DNA from 3 places in the Rhizobium sp. GCM10022189 genome. Region 3 is predicted to be linked to each of the others. Evidence: riboswitches for the same ligand, from Rfam matches in the RefSeq annotation. Region 3 holds a riboswitch; each other region holds the start of a gene.
The links. A riboswitch is a leader RNA that binds a small molecule or an ion and turns the genes downstream of it on or off. The one in region 3 is predicted to bind cobalamin.

Region 1: linked by a shared signal. The riboswitch ahead of cobU (bifunctional adenosylcobinamide kinase/adenosylcobinamide-phosphate guanylyltransferase) and the one ahead of metE (5-methyltetrahydropteroyltriglutamate--homocysteine S-methyltransferase) in region 3 are both predicted to bind cobalamin.
Region 2: linked by a shared signal. The riboswitch ahead of bluB (5,6-dimethylbenzimidazole synthase) and the one ahead of metE (5-methyltetrahydropteroyltriglutamate--homocysteine S-methyltransferase) in region 3 are both predicted to bind cobalamin.

The regions. Positions count from the first base shown of each region.
Region 1 covers NZ_JBHSOR010000012.1:41,045-46,572, reverse strand. Annotated here, with positions in the region: partial or broken gene ACFPWW_RS09560 (cobaltochelatase subunit CobN) at 1-868, opposite strand, end outside; gene cobW (cobalamin biosynthesis protein CobW) at 878-1,924, opposite strand; gene cobU (bifunctional adenosylcobinamide kinase/adenosylcobinamide-phosphate guanylyltransferase) at 1,928-2,437, opposite strand; cobalamin riboswitch at 2,789-3,183, opposite strand; gene ACFPWW_RS09545 (chloride channel protein) at 3,391-5,181, shown strand; gene ACFPWW_RS09540 (cobyric acid synthase) at 5,178-5,528, opposite strand, start outside.
Region 2 covers NZ_JBHSOR010000002.1:9,845-15,372, forward strand. Annotated here, with positions in the region: gene ACFPWW_RS00280 (3-deoxy-7-phosphoheptulonate synthase) at 1-452, opposite strand, end outside; gene ACFPWW_RS00285 (MFS transporter) at 693-2,090, opposite strand; cobalamin riboswitch at 2,243-2,434, shown strand; gene bluB (5,6-dimethylbenzimidazole synthase) at 2,476-3,162, shown strand; gene ACFPWW_RS00295 (DUF2865 domain-containing protein) at 3,177-4,253, opposite strand; gene ACFPWW_RS00300 (ribonuclease H family protein) at 4,453-4,995, shown strand; gene ACFPWW_RS00305 (NADP-dependent malic enzyme) at 5,001-5,528, opposite strand, start outside.
Region 3 covers NZ_JBHSOR010000004.1:69,519-75,046, forward strand. Annotated here, with positions in the region: gene ACFPWW_RS04785 (MerR family transcriptional regulator) at 1-381, opposite strand, end outside; gene ACFPWW_RS04790 (heavy metal translocating P-type ATPase) at 453-2,768, shown strand; cobalamin riboswitch at 2,809-3,014, shown strand; gene metE (5-methyltetrahydropteroyltriglutamate--homocysteine S-methyltransferase) at 3,121-5,445, shown strand.

The DNA.
Region 1 (5,528 bases), on a different contig from region 3:
CCTGCAGGGCTTCGATCAGGGCTTCGACGGGGCGGGTTTCGCCGCTCTGCACGAGGGCGCGGTAGAAGGCGATGGCGACGATGGGCAACGACCGTCCCTTCTCCCCGTCGGGGGTCCGAAGGACGGGTCGAGACCCGCGGCTCGACCCCGGTCGGTGGCCCGAAGGGTCGGATGAGGGGGCCACCCCACAAACGTCTGCATCGTGTTCCTGTTGCTCACTCCTTGCGTCGCTCGCCCCCCTCATCTGCCCTGTCGGGCATCTTCTCCCCGCTGGGGCGAAGACCGAACCGGTAAACTCCTTCCACTCCTCAACCCCAACCAGCCCCCGCCCCGGCCACCAGATCCCCGCCTTCATCAGCGGCGCGGCCGGCGCCGGCTTCTCCTCGCCCGAAAGCATCGCCGCCGCATAGGCGAGAAAGCCCCGCGCATTGGCATCCCCGCCCTCGATCAGATAGGCCCAGAGCGCGTTCAGATCCTCCAGCGCCACGTTCGAAAACGGCGTCAGCCCCGCATCCGGCCTGCTGTCGCCCGGCAGCACCGCAATCAGCGCCCCGCTGCGTGCGGCGGCCGCATGCAGCGCCTCCAGCGCATAGTGAAAATAGCTCGCCCCGCCGAGCGCCCGCACGATGATGAGCTTCGCATGCCGCGCCGTGCGTTCCACATAGGTATCGACCGACATCGGATGTTTCAGGCTCATCAGGCTCGCAAGCCTCAGGGAATAGCCCGCCCCGCCGGCATGCGCCGCGGCAACCGCCGCAAGCTCGGTATCGGCGGCCGACAGGAACAGGATATCGCCCGGCGACTGGCCGAGGTCGATCGCCTCGTCCCCGTCGCTGATCGTTCCCTGCTGGGCGAGAAGCAGATGCATTCAATATCCTCAGACGAGCGCTTCGATCGCCTTGCGCACCGCGTCCTGGTCCATCTCGTGCAGGCCGATGACGACGAGGCGTGTATTGCGCGTTTCACCCGGCGCCCAGGCGCGGTCGAAATACTGGTCGACGCGCGCCCCCACGGCCTGCAGCTGCAGGCGCATCGGCTTGCCGGAAACATCGACGAAGCCCTTCAGGCGCAGCACGTCATGTTCGGCGATGATGCCCTTCAGCTTCTCGACGAAGCCGGCCGCATCCGGGACGGCACCGAGCTCGACGACGAAACTGTCAAATTCGTCATGGTCGTGCGGCGCGCCGTCCTCATGCTCCAGCTCGTGATGGGACTTGCGGTTGCCGATATCGTCTTCCGTGCCGATGCCGAGGCCGAGCAGCACGCCGGCCGGCACCTCGCCGTTCCTGGCCTCGATCATCACGGGCTTGCGGGCGATGCGCGAGGCGACTTCGCTCTTCACGCGGCCAAGCCCGTCGGCATCGATCAGATCGGTCTTGTTGAGCACGATCAGGTCGGCGCAGGTCAGCTGGTCCTCGAACAGTTCCTCGATCGGGCTTTCGTGATCGAGCGATTCGTCCGCCGCGCGGCGCGCGTCGACGGCATCGTGGTCGTCGGCAAAACGCCCGGCGGCAACCGCCGCGCTATCGACCACGGTGATGACGCCGTCGACGGTCACTTCGCTGCGGATGTCAGGCCAGTTGAAGGCGGCGACGAGCGGCTGCGGCAGGGCAAGGCCCGAGGTTTCGATGACGATATGGTCCGGGCGCTGGTCGCGCTCCAGAAGCTTCGTCATGGTCGGGATGAAATCGTCGGCCACCGTGCAGCAGATGCAGCCGTTGGTCAGCTCGATAATGTCGTCCTCGGTGCAATTCTCCGCCCCGCAGCCCTTCAGCACGTCGCCGTCGACGCCGAGATCGCCGAACTCGTTGATGATGAGCGCGATCTTCCTGCCGCCGGCATTGGTGAGCAGGTTGCGGATCATGGTCGTCTTGCCGGCGCCGAGAAAGCCGGTGATGACGGTTGCGGGAATTTTCTGCTGCATGGTCTAACCCTTCATTTTCAGCGGCAGTCCGGCCGCGATGAAATAAACGTCGTCGGCTTGCGCCGCGATCATCTGGTGCAGCCGTCCGGCATGGTCGCGAAACTCGCGCGCCATGCGGTTCTCCGGCACGATGCCGAGGCCGACTTCATTGGAAACGATGACGAGCCGCGCCTTTGCCCGCGGCAGGAAGGCGGCAAGCGCGGCCGACCGGGCGGCGATATCGCCCCCCTCCATCATCAGGTTGGTCAGCCACAGCGTCAGGCAATCGACGAGGACCGCCCGGCCCTCGCCGTCGATGGCGGCAAGCCGCTCGGCAAGATCGAGCGGCTCCTCATGCGTGGTCCAGGCGGGGCCGCGATCGGCCCTGTGCTGGTCGATGCGCGCCTGCATCTCGTCGTCCCAGGCGCGGCCGGTGGCGACGTAATGGCGCTCGAGGCCGCTTGCGGTGACGAGATTTTCGGCGAAGCGGGATTTGCCGGAACGGGCGCCGCCGAGGATGAAGGTGGCGGTCATGATAATGCTGCCCTGGGAGAGAGGGCGTGCCCCTCTCTCCTCCCCTCATTCCTGTGCTTGTCACAGGAATCCAGCGTGCCCAAGTCCTTGGGCACGAGAGACTCGTTCAACGATGGCATAGATTCATTCACGGCGCAGACGCGCCGTGGCTGGATTCCTGTGACAAGCACAGGAATGAGGGAGGAGAGGAAAGCGCGCGCCAGGGGCCTACCACCGTCAGGCGCCAGAACCCCATTACCGACGGGCGTCGAAACACCACCCCCACATCTCACCACACGAGGCAGCGCCGAATCGCATTCTTCAGCCAAGACAACCTCCGTGCTGGCAGCGGGCAAGATACCCAGATTGGGCATTATGCCCGGCACGGATGGCAGGTCTCCTGGCTCGCAGCTATCGGCCCCGACCGGGGCGACCTCTGCAGGTCGCCCCTGATCGTGCCAGCGGATCCGCCTCGCCTTCCCGGCTGCCTGTCGTGAAAAGGCGGACGATTCGTAGAAATAGAGGCGTCCTGCCCCGGCTGATCACGATGCATTTCCAGTGGCTTTTCCGGCACCTGCTCCGCCTTGCCCGCCCGCGGAATGCGAGGCCGTCGGCGCAGCGGCGCACATGCCGGACGGAAGACCCTGACTGCTCTACAGTCGCGGGGTCGGCTGTGATGAAGGCGCCCGGCTTGGGTCCGCCCCGTCACATTCCCTTTTCATCCGGAAGGCGCAAGCCGATCCGGAACCATCCATTATGTGGTTTCATGGTTAGGCGCGCGCAATCCCCGTGTCAATTGCCGGCCGATGTGCCAAAGCCGTTCATCTCGACTTACACTACCAAGATTATCGAGTTTATTCAAAAACTTACGTCATAAAAACTTTACCGCCCAGCCGGTATTTTGCCGCAATTGCCGCTCATGCGGATGCCGGCTCCGCCCTTGACCCCCACTCATGCCGCCTAGTTTCCCCATGATGCTCTCCCGAATGGATATCCGCCGTTTCCGGCCCCTCACCACCATTTTCGATTTGGGACGCCTGCGGGCGCTCGTGCGCCACAGCGAAATGGGCATGGTCTTTGCCGGCGCGCTCGTCGGCATCGCCTCGGGGCTTGCGGTCACGGCCATGAGCTATGTCTCGGAACAGATGCACAGGCTGATCTTCGGCATTGACGGGACGGCAAGGCTCAGCGCCTCGCAGATCGACAGCAAGTTCCTGCTGATGACCGCCCCGATTGCCGGCGGCGCCCTCCTCGGCCTGCTGATCTTCATCCTCGCCAGATGGCGCAAGAAGCCGATGGTCGATCCGATCGAGGCCAACGCGCTGCATGGCGGCCGCCTGTCGCTGACCGACAGCATCCTCGTCGCCGTCCAGAATCTCGTGTCCAACGGCTTCGGCGCGTCCGTGGGGCTGGAGGCCGGCTACACGCAGCTTGCCGCCGGCATCGCCTCGAAGTTCGGCCTGAAGCTGCAGCTGCGCCGCGCCGATCTGCGCGTTCTCGTCGGCTGCGGCGCGGCCGGCGCCATCGCCGCCGCCTTCAACGCGCCGCTGACGGGTGCCTTCTACGCCTTCGAGCTGATCGTCGGCACCTACACGATCGTCTCGCTGACACCCGTCGTCGTCGCGGCCCTCGTCGCCACGCTGGTCGCGCGGCTGCTGGCCGGCAGCGATTTCGTCATCGACGTCGGCAGCTTCGGCGCCGTCCAGCCGGCCGATTACGTGCCGGCCATCGCGCTTGGCGCCTTCTGCGCCGGCATCGGCATTCTCATCATGCAGGGCGTCTCCTTCGTCGAGGAACTGGCGCGCAAGAGTTCCATCGCGCTGCCCTTCCGCCCGGCGCTCGGCGGCATCATCGTCGGCCTGCTGGCGCTGGTCTCGCCGCAGGTGCTTGCCGCCGGCCACGGGGCGCTGCACCTCAACCTTGCCCATGAGGTGACCATCCCGGCCCTCATCGGCCTCTTCCTGCTGAAATCGGTGGCCTCCGCCGTCTCCATCGGCTCCGGCTTCAGGGGCGGCCTGTTCTTCGCCTCGCTCTTCATGGGCGCGCTGCTCGGCAAGCTCTTCGCCTATTGCGCCCCCTATTTCGCCGATGCGACGCTGACGCCCGTCATCTATGCCGTGGTCGGCATGAGTTCGCTTGCCGTTGCCGTCATCGGCGGGCCGCTGACCATGACCTTCCTGGCGCTGGAAATCACCGGCGACTTTCCGATCACCGCCCTGGTGCTCGCCGCCGTCATCACCTCCTCGCTCGTGGTGCGCACCACCTTCGGCTATTCCTTCGCCACGTGGCGCTTCCATCTGCGCGGCGAAAGCATCCGCAGCGCCCACGACGTCGGCTGGATCCGCAACCTCACCGTCGACAGGCTGATGCGCTCGGACGTGAAGAAAGCGAAAAACAGCCTCACCCTCGACGAGTTCAGGCAGGCCTTCCCGATCGGCTCGACGCAGCGCGTCATCCTCGTCGACGACCACGACAAATATGCCGGCCTCGTGCTGGTTCCGGAGGTTTACGCCAATCCGACGAGCACGCAGGACGAGGGCCAGAAGCTTGCCGATTTCATCCGCTACAGGAACGATTTCCTGCAGCCGCAGATGAACGCCAAACAGGCCGCCGCGATCTTCGACAAGACGGAAAGCGAAGCGCTCGCCGTCGTCAACAACCTCATCGAGCGCAAGGTGATCGGCCAGCTCAGCGAAAGCCATACGCTGCGCCGCTACAGCGAAGAGCTCGACCGCCGCCGCCGCGAGGTCTCGGGCGAGATCTAGCTGCCAACGAGATCCGAAAGAAAACCGGCGTCGAGATGACGCTCCAGCTCGGCGGCAACCTCGTCCAGCGCCCGGTCGACGCTTTCGCGATAATTGGTCCGCTCGCCCGCAAGCCCGAAGCTTGCGAGCAGCCGCGCCCGGTAGGCATCGGAGCCGAACAGTCCGTGCAGATAGGTGCCCATGATGCGCCCGTCCGCCGAAACCGCGCCATCCGGCTCGTCGTCGACGATGGCCGCCGGCCGCTCGCAATCGGCCCCGGACGTTACGCCGAGATGGATCTGATAGCCCGACAGCGGCACGTCATATTCGGCCGAATGCGCGCGGCTGTTGCGCACCGTCTTTTCCGG
Region 2 (5,528 bases), on a different contig from region 3:
TGCGGCGTGATCGTATCGAGGAATTCGCAGCCGGCCGGCAGGCCCATGGCGTTGATGTCGAGCAGCAGGCGGCGCGCGAGGCGCAGGCCTTCCTCGATGCGGTAGCTGCCGTCAAGATGCGGGTCGTTCATCAGGCCCTTCCAGCCGACGGTGGTGCGGGGCTTTTCGAAATAGACGCGCATGACGATTTCGAGATCGCCGGAGAGGCGTCGTCGCTGCTCGACGAGGCGGGAGGCGTATTCGCGGGCGGCTGCCGGATCGTGGATCGAGCAGGGGCCGATGATGACGAGCTGGCGGTCGTCCTTGCCCGTCAGGATATTGTGGATCGTATCGCGCGTGCCGGTCACGGTCTCGGTGACGGCGCGGTCGCGCGGGATTTCCGAGAGGATGTCGGCAGGCTTGGTCAGCGGGGTGATCTCGACGATGCGCAGATCATCAATGGTATCGGTCACGGTATGCTCTCCTGTTTGGTCATACCGTGCGGAACAAAAAAGCCGCCAGGTAGACTAGCGGCTGTTCGGGTTGTCGTCGCGTTAGTTTCGGTTACGCACAGACCCGCATCCGCTGGAAGCAGCGGTACGAATAAAATCGCGATGCGTAAACGGACGAAATCGACATGCCGCCTATGTAGACATGCGAATTGGAATTGTCACGCGGAATCTGTGAGGAAAAATGACGGGTCGGTGAAGTTTTCAGCGGCTTTCCGCCATTGCCTCTTCCGGATGCCGGTTCTTGCGGCGCCGCGTCGTCAGTTCCTCGCCGGCATTGGCGGGCAGGCGCAGGAAGGTGATGCAGGCAAGCGCCGAGATCGTCGCCACGATGAAGAAGGCGATGTGGAAATCGCCGACCGTGAGCCTGCCGCCATGGAAGCTTGCGGAGACTTCCAGGATCGTGCCGGCCACGGCAACGCCCATGGCCATGGAGATGCGCTGCGCCACGGCATTGATGGCGGTTGCCTGGCTGCTGTCCGCCTCGTCCACATCGCCGAAGGCCATGGCGTTGACGCCCGAGAAGGCCATGGAGCGCAGCAGGCCGCCGACGAGAAGACAGCCCATGATGACGTAGACAGGCGTTTCGGCGGTGAAGAAGCCGTTGATGCCCAGGAAGATCGCCGCCAGGAAGGTCGTCAGCGCGATGACGTTGCGGAAGCCGAAGGCATTGTAGGTGCGCGATGCCGCGAATTTCGAGCCCATGGAGCCGAGCGCGCTGACGAAGGTGATCGAGCCGGACTGCAGCGGCGTCAGCCCGAAACCGAGCTGCAGCATCAGCGGCAGGAGGAAGGGCAGCGCGCCAAGCCCCATGCGGAAATTCGAAGCGCCGAGAATCGCCGCCCGGAACATCGGATAACGGAACATTTTCGGATCGAGCAGCGGATGCGGCGTGCGTTTCGCGTGCACGAAATAGAGGATGCCGGAGAGGATGCCGACGGCGACGGTGACATAACCGTAGACGATGGGAACGGCCGGCAGGCTGATGACGGAAATGCCGAAGACGAAACCGGCAAAACCTATCCCTGAAAGGAAGAAGCCCGGAAAATCCATCGGCTTGGGGCTGCGCGGCTCGACCGCCGGCAGGAAGCGGGTGACGAGAGCAATGCCGATAATGCCGATCGGCACGTTGATCCAGAAGATCCAGTGCCAGCTCAGATAGGTGGTCAGGAAGCCGCCGATCGGCGGCCCCATGATCGGGCCGATGAGCGCCGGTATGGTCAGCCAGGCCATGGCATTCACCAGCTGGTGACGTGGCGTGCCGCGCACCAGCAGCAACCGGCCGACCGGCGTCATCATCGAGCCGCCGGCGCCCTGGATGAGGCGGGAGATCACGAAGGCGGCGATGGAATTGGAAAAGGCGCAGGCGACCGAGCCGACCATGAAGACGAAGATCGCCAGCCGGAAGACGTTGCGGGCGCCGAAGCGATCCGACATCCAGCCGCTGATCGGAATGAAGATCGCCAGCGCCACGAGGTAGCTCGTTACTGCAAGCTTGAGCGCGATCGGCGAGGTGCCGATATCGGCGGCAATGGCCGGCAGGCTGGTGGCAATCACGGTCGAATCCATCTGTTCCATGAACAGGGCGACCGCAAGGATCATCGGCGTTAGACGGGACACGGGCAACCGGAATGCAACGGGATGGGATTCGGCGCCTTCGGCACCGGTCGGATTCTGGCTTCCTTCTAGGCCAGCATTTTCGGCCTGTCCACGAAATCAATGTCGCAGCGGCTTGCCGTCGTGCCGTTTCCGCGCCATAGATCCGATTGTCAGGTGCCCGCCGTCACAGGCGGGAGAATCGGGAATCCGGTGCAAGACCGGAACGTGCCCAACGCTGTAAGGCCGACGCCCGCCGCTTCATGACGCCACTGGCCGCAGGGCCGGGAAGGCAGCGGCCGGGCGGATGACGCCGAGTCAGAAGACCGGCCTGGCAAGATAGACCTAACCCGCGCGGACGGCGGGCGGTTGCGTTGTTGGGGATTTGACGATGCGACCCATTGACGATGCCGTTTGCCCGGCATCCGGTTTTTCTGCGGCCGAACGCGAGGCCGTCTATCACGCAATCATGACGCGGCGCGACGTGCGCGGCGAGTTCCTGCCCGATCCCTTGCCGGACGACCTGATCAGGCGGCTTCTGACGGCCGCCCATCACGCGCCTTCGGTCGGCTTCATGCAGCCGTGGAATTTCGTTCTGGTCAAAAGCGCCGAGGTGAGGGCGCGGGTGCGCGACGCTTTCGTCAAGGCCAATGAAGAGGCCGCCCTGATGTTTGCGGCCGAACGGCGGCAGGCCTATCGCGCGCTGAAGCTCGAAGGAATCGTCGAGGCGCCGCTCGGCATCTGCGTCACCTGCGATCCCACCCGCAGCGGCAGCGTCGTGCTGGGGCGCACGCACAATCCGCGCATGGACAGCTATTCCACCGTCTGCGCCATCCAGAACCTGTGGCTTGCGGCACGAGCCGAAGGCGTCGGCATCGGCTGGGTCAGCATCTTTCGCGAGGGCGACCTGAAGCAGATTCTCGGCATACCCGATCATATCGAGGTCGTGGCCTGGCTCTGCGCCGGTTTCGTCGATCGGCTCTATGAAGAGCCGGAACTGGCGGTCAAGGGCTGGCGGCAGCGCCTGGCGCTGGAAGAGCTGGTCTTCCATGACGGCTGGGGGCAGGCGGCAGGCTAAGGCCGCGCCGTCTTTTACGGCTGCTGCTGCGGCTGCGGGCCTGACACGGCCGGATTGGCAAGATCGATCTTGCCCTGATCGCCGGCAAGGAATTGCGGGCCGACCTGGCGAACCTTGGTTGCCGGATCGTAGGGGCGATCCGGCACCTGCGCCTGCGGCGGCGTATTCGCGGCCTTCGGGGCCTCAGTGCGGATCGTGGTGATCGAGCCCTGCGGCTCGGGCGCCGGCGCGGAGACCGTCTGGCTCCGGCGCATTTCCTCGTAATAGGCCGTCAGGTTGCAGGAGCAGGCGGATTTTTCGCCGGGCGGGCGGGTCTTGTAGGCGAAGGCGTTCTTCATCGCGCCATAGGGCGCGCCCGTCGCCGTCGAGATCATGTTTGCGGCTTCGGTGCTGGAAATATCGCGATAGTAGAGTTCCGTCTCCACGCCGGGGCACATCTTGGCGCAGGTCGCGGCATCGCGGCCGAAATCGACCGAGGTGGCGTTGTTGCTGATCGGGAAGAAGCCGCCGTCGCAGGTGCGCACGCAGATGGTGCTGACGGGCGAGAGCATTTCGGCGCGCGGCAGGCCGTAGCGCTCACCGCCGCCGAGGGGAATGAACGTATCGCCGCGCATGGCCTGTTCCTCGATCGAGGGGGCCGGCGCATAGAGATCGCCCTGTGCGGGTTCGCTGAAACTCTCGCCGTTGCAGCCATTGTCTTCAAGCGCGGCCAGCAGGCCTTCGCGGGCCGGATCGACAGCGGACTGGCGCAACGCGTCGCGGCGGTCCTGCAGGTAGCGGATGTTGTCCACCATCTTTGCCTGCGCCTGTTCCAGCTCCTCGCAGAAGCCGGCATTCTCGCCGCCGACGACGACCATGCTGCCGGACGTGCAGCCGTAGCGGCGCAGATCGCCGCGCACCTTGCGCAATTCCAGATTCTGTTCGGCCAGCGCGCCCGCATATTGGCGCATCTCGGTGCCGTTGGCATTGCCGATCACCTGCGGCAGGTCGGCAAGACGCCCGCGCAGATCCTCGCAGATCGCATTGGTCTGCGCCTCTGCGGGAACCGCGAATGCCAGAAAGAAGACGAGATACAGGTTTCGGCGCTTCACGACGTCGTTCCGGAGTGAGAAAAAGCATCCATCGGCGAATTGCGGCTTCAATCCGCCGCGCTTTGTCTTAACGTATTTCCCTTAATAAGCTCGGATGAATTCCTAGCGCATTTTTGCGATCTTATCCAGAAGACCCGATGCTCCGTTTCCGCCGCTCCCGCAATCGCGCGGGGGCATCCGTGACAGCTAAACAGTTGATATGACAGATATCCCACGCGACATGCTCTCCCGCGCAGCCGCATCGGCAATGCCGCAGGGCAGACAGGGCCTTCACGTTTTCGTGGACGGCTGTTTCGAGCCCGGTTCCGGGCAGGGAGGATGGGCCTTCGTCGCCTACCGCGACGGCGCCGAAATCGCCGCCGGCTTCGGCGGCGCGGAGAATTCCGCCAATAACAGGATGGAACTGACCGCCGTGCTTGAGGCGGCGGCCTGGATCGGCGGCGCGGCGGCGGGCCTGCCGGCGCTGATCTGGTCCGATTCCGTCTACGCCGTCGAAGGCTGCAACCATTGGCGGGCGATCTGGCGGAACAACGGCTGGAAGAAGAGCAATCCCGGCGGCAAGGCCCGGAACCGGGCGATAGCGGATGCGGACCTCTGGAGGGCCGTCGATCTCAGGCTGTTGCAGAATCCGGCGATCGGCATTGCCTGGTGCAAGGGCCATTCCGGTATTGCCGGCAACGAGCGCGCCGACGAACTGTCGGATCGGGGACGCCGCTCGATAGGGCGTCCCCGACAGGCTTGACATGTTTAGGCCGGCTGCGAGGCCTCGACGACGGCCAGCGCCGCCATGTTGACGACGCCGCGCGAGGTGACTGACGGTGCCAGGATGTGGGCGGGCATGGCCGTGCCGAGCAGGATCGGGCCGACATGCAGGCCGTCGGTCATCGACTTGACGACGCCGAGCGTGATGTTGGCGGCATCGAGGTTCGGGAAGACCAGGAGGTTGGCTTCGTCATTGAGCGTCGTGTGCGGCATGACGCGGCGGCGCAGCTCCTCGGAGATCGCGCTTTCGCCGTGCATTTCGCCGTCGACCTCGAGATCGGGTGCTGCCTCGCGCACGAGCTGCAGCGCATTGCGCATCTTGGTGGCGCTTTCGGATTCGCGCGAGCCGAAGTTCGAATGCGAGACGAGGGCGGCGCGCGGGGTGATGCCGAAACGCTTGATTTCCTCCGCTGCCAGAACCGTCGCCTCGGCGATCTCTTCCGCCGTCGGGTTGAAGGTCACGTAGGTATCGGTAAAGAAGGTGGCGCCGCGCTGCGAGATCATCAGGCTGAG
Region 3 (5,528 bases):
CTCGATGACCCGGCACTGATCGACGCGGCCATGGCCGCAGCCTTCGACCATCAGCTCCAGTTCCGCTTTCAGGGCGTTCAGGCTGCGGATACGCTGCTCGACTTCGATGAGACGCGCCTTGGCGATGGCGTCGGCGGAGGCGCAGGACTGGTGCGGATCGTCCTGGAGCTGCAGCAGCGTGCGGATCGCCTCGATCTCGAAGCCCAGTTCGCGGGCATGGCGGATGAAGGCGAGGCGGTTGAGGTCCGACGGTTCGTAGGAGCGCTGGTTGCCTTCGCTGCGGCTCGGCGCAGATAATAGGCCGATGCCTTCATAATAGCGGATCGTCGGCACTTTGACGCCGCTTTGGCGGGCGGCTTCACCGATGGTGATCTTTTTCATGATTTTCCTCTTGCACCTCTAGTCGCTAGAGGATGTAGGAAGGATGCTGCCTACAAGCAAGGATTTACATCATGAGCGAAGCAGCACAGGCACGGTACCGGGTTGGCGGCATGGATTGCGCCGCCTGCGCAACGAAAATCGATACGGCCGTCCGGCGTGTGCCCGGCGTCGAAGACGTCTCCGTATCGGTGACGGCGGGCACGATGACGGTGCGCCACGACGGCAGCAGCGATCTCAAGGCGATCGAGAAGAAAGTGACCGGCCTTGGCTATTCGGTTGCGCCGCTTGCGGGCAAGGCTCCTGCGCGCGCGAGCAGGACTGATGATGACCATGCGCATCACGATCATGACCATGGTCACGAGCATAGCCATGATCACCATGGGCATGAGCATGATGATCACTGGCATCACGACCATAATCACGAAGGCCACGGTCACGATCATGCCGGTCACCGTCATTCGGGCCACGGGCATTCGCATGGCGCCGGGGAAGTCGAAGGCCTGCATGGCCGTGACGGGCCGACGACCGGCCCCTGGTGGCAGAGCAGGAAAGGCCGGCTGACGATCCTGTCCGGCCTTGCCCTGGTTGTCGCCTATATCGTGGGCCATCTGGTGCCCCCGATCGCCTCCTATGCGTTCGTCGTCGCCATGCTGGTCGGGCTGGTGCCGATCGCGCGCCGTGCGGTGATGGCGGCGCTTTCCGGTACGCCCTTTTCCATCGAAATGCTGATGACGATTGCCGCCGTCGGCGCGGTCATCATCAATGCCGGCGAGGAGGCGGCCACGGTCGTGTTCCTGTTCCTTGTCGGCGAACTGCTCGAAGGCGTCGCCGCCGGCAAGGCGCGTGCCAGCATCCAGTCGCTGACGACGCTGGTGCCGAAGAATGCGATGCTGGAGACGGGCGGCGAGGTGAAGGAAGTGCCGGCCGAGACGCTGGCGGTCGGTTCCGTCATTCTCGTTCGGCCGGGAGATCGGATTTCCGCTGATGGCACTATTCTCTCCGGCGAAAGCGCGATCGACGAGGCGCCGGTGACGGGCGAAAGCACGCCGGTGCGCAAAGGCGCGGGTGAGACGGTGTTTGCCGGGACGGTGAATGGTGATGCCGCATTGCGCGTGCGCGTCACGGCCGCTGCCGAGGACAATACGATTGCCCGCGTCGTCAAACTAGTGGAGGAAGCCCAGGAATCCAAGGCGCCGACGGAGCGTTTCATCGACCGGTTCTCCCGCTATTACACACCTGGAGTCGTGGTCGTGGCGGCGCTGGTCGCCGTCCTGCCGCCGCTGCTGACGGGCGGGGCCTGGGGCGAGTGGGTTTACAAGGGTCTGGCGATCCTCTTGATCGGCTGCCCCTGCGCGCTGGTTATTTCCACGCCGGCGGCAATTGCCGCCTCGCTCTCGGCGGGAGCGCGCCGCGGTCTGCTGATGAAGGGCGGGGCGGTCCTGGAATCGCTCGGCAAGGTGACAGCGGTCGCCTTCGACAAGACGGGCACGCTGACCGAAGGCAAGCCGCAGGTCACCGATATCATTGCCTATGGACGTTCGGAGGCGGAGGTGCTTTCGCGCGCTGCCGTTCTGGAGCAGGGCTCCAGCCATCCGTTGGCGCTGGCGATCCTCAACCGTGCCAAGGCCGATCGCGTGCCCGTGCCGCCCGCTTTCGAGGTGGAAGCATTGCCCGGCAAAGGCATGACCGGCAAGGTGGGCGGCGAGACGCTCGATCTCCTGTCGCCGCCGGCTGCGCGTGAGCGCGGGGCGTTGAACGCAGAGCAGGATGAGCAGGTCGAGGCGCTGAACGGCGCGGGCAAGAGCGTTTCGGTGCTGCTCGTCAACGGCGCTGCGGCCGGCCTGATTGCCATGCGCGACGAGCCGCGCGAGGATGCAAAGAGCGGGCTTGCGACGCTGAAGGCGGCGGGCGTGCGCGCCATCATGCTGACGGGCGACAACAAGCGCACGGCAGCGGCCGTTGCCGGCGATCTCGGCATCGACTGGCAGGGTGAGCTGCTGCCGCAGGACAAGCAGCGCATCGTCGGAGAACTGAAGCGCGAAGGGCTGTTCGTCGCCAAGGTCGGCGACGGCATCAACGATGCGCCGGCACTTGCATCCGCCGATGTCGGCATCGCCATGGGCGGCGGCACCGACGTGGCGCTGGAAACGGCAGATGCTGCCGTGCTGCACGGGCGTGTCGGCGACGTGGCGCGCATGATCGACCTTTCGAAGCGGACGATGCGCAATATTTTCCAGAACATCAGCATCGCGCTCGGGCTGAAAGTCGTGTTCCTCGTTACCACCATCATCGGTCTGACCGGCCTGTGGCCGGCGATCCTCGCCGATACGGGCGCGACCGTGCTGGTGACAATGAATGCGCTTCGCCTTCTTCAGATAAAGACATAAAGATTTCTTTATGTCATCTTGACGTTCGGATGCGGCGGGTGCATGCTTGCCGCATCGTGGTTCTCGGGATCAGGCGATCCCGAGCTAAGAGGGAATTCGGTGCGGCTATCGCCAAGACCGGAGCTGCCCCCGCAACTGTAAGCGGATAGACACCGTCCTACGACGTCACTGGGAAGACGCCTGGGAAGACTGGACGATGTCGACGACCCGCAAGCCAGGAGACCTGCCGCGATAGATAACGTCCACGGGCGGGGTGTCCCGGTGTGCCGCTTTGCGCGAGACGGCACGCCTGTGGCCGCACCTCGTCGATGCGTTGCGCCTGAGCCTTGCCCATAACCTTCGGGGTAAGGAAATGACCATCAAGACTGCTAATCTCGGCTTTCCGAGGATCGGAAAACATCGCGAACTGAAATTCGCGCTGGAAAGCTATTGGGCCGGCAAATCCGATGCCAGCGCGCTTCTCGACGTGGCGAAGCGGCGGCGGGCCGAAAACTGGGGCCTGCAGAAAGAGAAGGGGATCGATATCATCCCTTCCAACGATTTCTCGCTTTACGATCATGTGCTCGATACGGCCGTGATGGTCGGTGCCGTTCCTGCTGCCTATGGCTGGAAGGGCGGTCCGGTTTCGCTCGACATCTATTTCGCCCTGGCGCGCGGCGCGACCGGCGACGAGGCGCATGCCGATTGCGGCCATCAGCACCATCGGGGGCATGGCGTGCCGGCGCTGGAAATGACGAAATGGTTCGATACGAACTATCATTATATGGTGCCGGAACTCGGTCCCGATCAGTCCTTCTCACTGACAGCCAACAGGCCGCTCGATGCCTTCATCGAGGCGAAGACGCTCGGCATCCATACACGTCCTGTCATTCTCGGTCCGGTCACGTTCCTGAAACTCGCCAAGGGAAGCGCGGAAGATTTTGCGCCGATCAGCCTGCTGGAACGCCTGCTGCCGGTCTATGCAAGGGTGCTTGCGGAACTCAGCGCCGCCGGGGCCGACTGGGTACAGATCGACGAACCGTGCCTCGTGCTGGATCTCTCGGGAGAAGAGCAGGCGGCCCTGAACCATGCCTACCGGGCACTGCACGAACTGGTGCCGAACCTGAAGATCATGCTCACCACCTATTTCGGCGCAATCGGCGACAATCTGCCGACGGCGCTTGCGTTGCCGGTCGCGGGGCTGCATGTCGATCTCGTTCGCGCTCCGCAGCAGATCGACGCGCTTCTCAAGGCGCCCGACGGCCTGGTGTTGTCGCTTGGCGTCATCGACGGGCGCAACATCTGGAGGGCGGACCTCGCTGCGATCCTGCAGAAGATTGAACCGCTGGTCCGGCATTTCGGTGCCGACCGGCTGCAGATCGCGCCCTCCTGCTCGCTGCTGCATGTGCCGATCGATCTGGAACTGGAGACCGGGCTTGATGGTGAGCTGAGATCGTGGCTCGCCTTCGCGACCCAGAAACTGGACGAAATTGCAGCGCTCGGCAATGCCGGCAAGGCTTCCGGAGCGATTGCGGCCGCCTCGCAGGCCGTCGCCTCGCGGGCTCGATCCGCGCGCGTGCATGACCAGAAAGTCAGGCAGCGCGTCGGCGCGATCGATGCGGCGATGAAGACACGCGGCAGTGCCTTTGCCGAGCGGACAGGCCTGCAGGAGCGTAAACTTCGGCTGCCGCTCTTTCCGACGACGACGATCGGCTCCTTCCCGCAGACGTCGGACGTGCGAAAATCCCGCTCGGCCTTCACCAGGGGCACGATCAGCGAGACAGAGTACAATGCCTTCCTGAAAAAGGAGACCGAAGCGGCGATCCGCTGGCAGGAAGAGATCGGCCTCGACGTGCTCGTCCACGGCGAATTCGAGCGTAACGACATGGTGCAGTATTTCGGCGAGCAGCTTTCCGGTTTCGCCTTCACACAGCATGCCTGGGTGCAGAGCTACGGCTCGCGCTATGTCCGCCCGCCCATCATCTTCGGCGACGTCTTCCGCCCCGCACCGATGACGGTGGAATGGTGGCGTTATGCGCAATCGCTGACGCAAAAGCCGGTCAAGGGCATGCTGACCGGGCCGGTGACGATCCTCAACTGGTCCTTCGTGCGCGACGATCTCTCGCGTGCCGATGTCAGTCGGCAGATCGCGCTCGCGATCCGTGACGAGGTGCTCGATCTCGAACGGGCCGGCGCGGCGATGATCCAGATCGACGAGGCCGCCCTTCGCGAAGGCCTGCCGCTGCGCAAGGCCGATTGGAAGACCTATCTCGACTGGGCTGTCGAAAGTTTTCGCCTGTGCTCATCCGGCGTATCGGACGAAACGCAGATCCACACGCATATGTGCTATTCGGAGTTCAACCAGATCATCGATGCGATTGCGGCGATGGATGCCGACGTGATCTCGATCGAGACCTCACGGTCGAAGATGGAACTGCTGGAGGCCTTCCGCAGCTACAAATATCCGAACGAGATCGGCCCTGGCGTCTACGACATCCATTCGCCCCGCGTTCCCGAAGTCGAGGAGATGACCGAACTCCTGACGCTGGCGCGCCGGCGTCTGACGGACGGGCAGCTCTGGATCAATCCGGATTGCGGATTGAAGACGCGCAAGTGGGAAGAGGTTCGCCCGGCGCTCGTCAACATGGTCGCTGCCGCAAGGCTGCTGCGTGGGGCGGCAGCATCGACCCACTCCTGAGCGTCCAACTGATTCCCGGAAGCCGGCGATCTGCCGGCTTCCACCCGCAAGCCCTCCTCCGCAGCCTGCTTTATTTAAGCATC